DNA from 2 places in the Amycolatopsis viridis genome. Region 2 is predicted to be linked to the other one. Evidence: riboswitches for the same ligand, from Rfam matches in the RefSeq annotation. Region 2 holds a riboswitch; the other holds the start of a gene.

Evidence for each region. Region 2 has a riboswitch for glycine ahead of gcvH (glycine cleavage system protein GcvH). Riboswitches for the same ligand answer to the same signal wherever they lie in the genome.
Region 1: it holds a riboswitch for glycine, as region 2 does, so the genes downstream of both, gcvP (aminomethyl-transferring glycine dehydrogenase) here and gcvH (glycine cleavage system protein GcvH) in region 2, are expected to answer to the same signal.

Annotation. Positions count from the first base shown of each region.
Region 1 is NZ_JAANOU010000001.1:1,589,926-1,592,118, forward strand. It holds gene FHX46_RS07890 (amidohydrolase family protein) at 1-323, opposite strand, end outside; gene FHX46_RS07895 (TetR/AcrR family transcriptional regulator) at 316-903, opposite strand; glycine riboswitch at 1,104-1,195, shown strand; gene gcvP (aminomethyl-transferring glycine dehydrogenase) at 1,321-2,193, shown strand, end outside.
Region 2 is NZ_JAANOU010000001.1:4,217,115-4,219,307, reverse strand. It holds gene FHX46_RS20850 (hydantoinase/oxoprolinase family protein) at 1-743, opposite strand, end outside; glycine riboswitch at 904-995, shown strand; glycine riboswitch at 997-1,088, shown strand; gene gcvH (glycine cleavage system protein GcvH) at 1,274-1,654, shown strand; gene glyA (serine hydroxymethyltransferase) at 1,654-2,193, shown strand, end outside.

The DNA of each region.
Region 1 (2,193 bases), 2.6 Mb from region 2:
AACCCGAGCCGGATGCACCGGCGGATTTCCCGCACCGCCCGCACCGGGTCGCGCAGATCCACCGACGCCACCCCGGCGAACCGGTCCGGGTGCGCGGACACGATCTCCGCCACCTCGTCGTTGGTGATCAGCGCCCCGTCCGGCCCGTGCCACGCGGACAGCAGCGCCACCCGCACACCGGCCTCGTCCATCGCGTCGAGCGTCCCGGACAGCTGGGGCGCGCGGCGCGCCATGCCCGTCCAGCGCACCAGCGTCTCCAGCCACGGCTGGTCCATGAACCGCTGGTTCGGCTGCTGCATCCACACGTCGATCACGTCAGCCATCGTTCGTCCCTTCCTTGGTCGACATCGTGCGGGCGACCCGCGCCACCAGGTCCACGGCGGACTCCGGTGGTGGCCGCCCCTGGGCCAGGTACCGCCGCACGACCGCGTACGGCAGGTCGACCAGCACCAGCAGCAGCTCGTCGGCACTCGAGCCGGTCTCAGCACGCAGCCGCCGCACCACGATGCGCAGCGCCTCGTCCAGCGCGGCGTCGTACCGGGCGTCCTCGGCGCGGTCCTCGGCCGACCAGGAGCTCGCGCCGAGCAGCCGTTTTCCCGCGTACAGCACCTGCGCCTCCCCGGGGCGCTCCCGGCACCAGCGCACGGCCGCAACCGCTGCGTCCAGGGGCCGTTCTCCGCACAGCACCGCGAGGTAGTCGCGGTGGAACCGCTGCACGGTGCGCAACCACAACGCGGCTTGCAACGCCGGCCGTCCCGGGAAGCGGTGGTAGACCGATCCGCTCGGCGCGCCCGCCTCGCGCGCCACCGCCGACATGGTGACCGCTTCCGGCCCGCCCGTGGCGAACAGCCGGACGGCGGCGTCCAGCAGTTCGTCGGCGGTATGCCGTGGTGGTCGGCCCATGTTTGTGGAGACTAGCCTCTAAAACTCGCGCTCGACAGCCCCTGTGTGCATCTCGATGGTGTTCCACGGACCCATGGGGGCTGTCCCGGCGACGCTGCGGTGTTCATCACGGCTTCGCGTTTCCGGTGGACGGCGGCATCCCGGCCGCGTACGTTACGCCGCTGTAGACTGAAGCCGGACAACTGAACACCAGGCCGTCACGAGCCGGAGCGGGAGAGTCCCCGGGTCACTGGGGCACCGAAGGAGCAACTTCCCCGTCAATCTCTCAGGTACCAGTTACCGCTCCGCGCCAGGCCACTCTGGAAAGCAGGCGCGCGCATCGCGCCTCACCCAAGGTGAAAGCCGCGAGCGCGGTGAAACTCTCAGGTGCCGATGACAGAGGGGGAGTTCCCGCCACCCGCAGATGAGGAGCTCCCGATGTCCTTCGCCGATCGTCACATCGGACCTTCCGAGCACGAACAGGCCAAGATGCTCGCCGAGTGCGGGTACGGGAGTCTGGACGCCCTGGTCGAGGCGGCCGTCCCGGCCGCGATCCGCACCTCGGGTGCGCTGGGCCTGCCCCCGGCCTCCGAGCAGGAGGCGACCGCCGAGCTGCGTGCGCTGGCGGCGAAGAACCGCCCGATGACCCAGATGATCGGCCTGGGCTTCAGCGACACCGTCACCCCACCGGTCATCCGCCGCAACGTGCTGGAGAACCCGGCCTGGTACACCGCGTACACGCCGTACCAGCCGGAGATCTCGCAGGGGCGGCTGGAGGCGCTGCTGAACTTCCAGACCATGGTGTCCGGCCTGACCGGCCTGAACATCGCCAACGCCTCCCTGCTCGACGAGTCCACGGCGGTCGCCGAGGCCGTTCTGCTGATGCGCCGCGCGTCGAAGGCGAAGTCGTCGCGCGTCGTCCTGGACGCCGAGTGCCTGCCGCAGACCATCGCGGTGGTGCGCACCCGGGCGGAGGCGGTCGGCATCGAGGTCGACGTGCGCGACCTGGGCACCGGGCTGCCGGAGGACTTCTTCGGCGTCGTCGTGCAGTACCCGGGCGCGTCCGGTGTGTTGCGCGGCAAGGGCTTCTACGAGGCCATCGGCAAGGTCGCGAAGGACGCCGGCGCGCTCTACACGGTGGCGGCCGACCTGCTGGCGCTGACGCTGATCACCGCACCCGGCGAGTTCGGCGCGGACATCGCGGCCGGGACCACCCAGCGCTTCGGTGTCCCGCTCGGCTACGGCGGCCCGCACGCCGGGTACCTCGCCGTGCGCCGGGGCCTGGAGCGGTCGCTGCCCGGCCGGCTGGTC
Region 2 (2,193 bases):
ATGACCAGCAGCGGTGCGGTCACCTCGGCCGCCCGCAGCCCGGCTTCCAGCCGGGTGAGGTACCCGTGCACGGCGGGGCCGACGTAGGCGTTGACCGTCGCGGTGCTCGTGCGCTCGAACTCGTGCGGCTGCGGCGACACGTCGACCGACGCGGTGACGTAGACGCCGGGCAGCTCGGCCCGCAGCAGGTCGGCGACCCGGCGTTCCTCGTCGGGCCGGACGTAGGAGTTGATCAGGCAGACGGCCACCGCCCGGATCTCGTCCGCCCGCAGCCGGGCGGCCAGGGCGCGGACCTCGTCTTCGCCGGCCGGGGGATCGAGCTGCCCGTCGGCGGTGATGCGCTGGTCGAGTTCGTACCGGTGCCGGCGCCGGGCGAGGGGCGCGGGCTTGGACCAGGACAGGTCGTAGAGCACCGGCCGCCGCAGCCGGCCGAGCTCCAGCACGTCGCGGAAGCCGCGGGTGGTGACGACGGCGGTGCGGACACCGGTCATCTCCAGGATCGCGTTGGTCGCCACGGTGGTGCCGTGCAGCATCGCGGTGACGGCTTCCGGTCGCGCCCCGGCCGTGGCCAGCACACCGGTGGTCGCCGACACCACCCCCGCGCCGTAGTCCGGCGGGGTGGAGGGGACCTTCATCGGGACGACCTCGCCGGCCGGACCCAGCGCGATGACGTCGGTGAAGGTACCGCCGATGTCGGCGCCGACTCGCCAGCCGGCCGGTCGGGGATCGGGACGGGAAGCCACGGGATCTCCTTCGCTGAACGAGTAAGTGGGATCACAGTAAACTCGGGTTGAGATATCAGCAAGAGTCAGTTGGCGTTTTTGATGCGCCGTGCCGGCCTCTTGACCGGCATGGACCGGTCCCGTTAGGTTCGGCATCCGTCAAACTGCATATCGCGCCGTTCGAACCGGAGCGGGAGAGCTCCCGCCGCGGGCGGGACGCCGAAGGAGCAACACTCCCCAGAATCTCTCAGGCACCCCCACCGCTCCGGCGAGGCGAACTCTGGAAAGCCAGGACCCGGTCCTGCGCCCACGGTGCAAACCGCTCCGGCGGTGAAGCTCTCAGGTATCGATGACAGAGCGGGGAGGCCCACCTAGCCGTGGTGCCGCGTCGGTGCGGTGCCGGACACCGGGAGCCTCCTGCCGTGAACTCCGTTTCCGCGTCCCGTGCCGGGACGCCCGCGCGATCCGCCGGCCCGTCCGGCCCGCTCACCACACGGTCCACTCCGGACCCGATGCCGCACGCCGCCGTGCCGGCCCGATCACCCGAGGAGATGCCCGTGTCCGTTCCGGCCGAGCTGAAGTACACCGCCGAGCACGAGTGGCTCGACCTCGACGGGGACACCGCCACCGTCGGGATCACCGCCTTCGCCGCGGACGCCCTCGGCGATGTGGTGTACCTCGACCTGCCCGCCGCCGGCAGCACCGTCGCGGCAGGGCAGCCGTGCGGTGAGATCGAGTCCACCAAGTCGGTCAGCGAGCTCTACGCGCCGGTGGACGGCGAGGTCGTCGAGGTCAACGCGAAGGTCACCGACGACCCCGGACTGCTCAACACCGACCCGTTCGGCGAGGGCTGGCTGTTCCGGATGAAGGTCACCGGGGCGGGCGACCTGCTCGACGCGGCCGCTTACCTGGCCCGGACCGGAGGTGCCTGATGGGCACGCACGACCTCCCGCTGTCCGAAGTAGACCCCGAAGTGCACGCCGCGCTGACGTCCGAACTGGACCGTCAGCGGAACACCCTGGAGCTGATCGCCAGCGAGAACTTCGCGCCGGTGGCGGTGCTGCAGGCGCAGGGCTCGGTCCTGACCAACAAGTACGCCGAGGGTTATCCCGGTCGCCGCTACTACGGCGGCTGCGAGCACGTCGACACCGTGGAACGCCTCGCCATCGACCGGGTGCGGCGGCTGTTCGGATCCCGTTTCGCCAACGTCCAGCCGCATTCCGGGGCGCAGGCCAACGCTGCGGCCATGTTCGCGATGCTCGAACCCGGTGACACCGTGCTCGGCCTCGACCTGGCGCACGGCGGGCACCTGACGCACGGGATGCGGGCGAACTTCAGCGGCCGGCTCTACCGCGTCGTGCCCTACCACGTGCGGGACACCGATTTCCGGCTGGACCTGGCCGAGGTCGAGCGGCTGGCGGCCGAGCACCGCCCGAAGCTCATCGTGGCCGGCTGGTCGGCCTACCCGCTG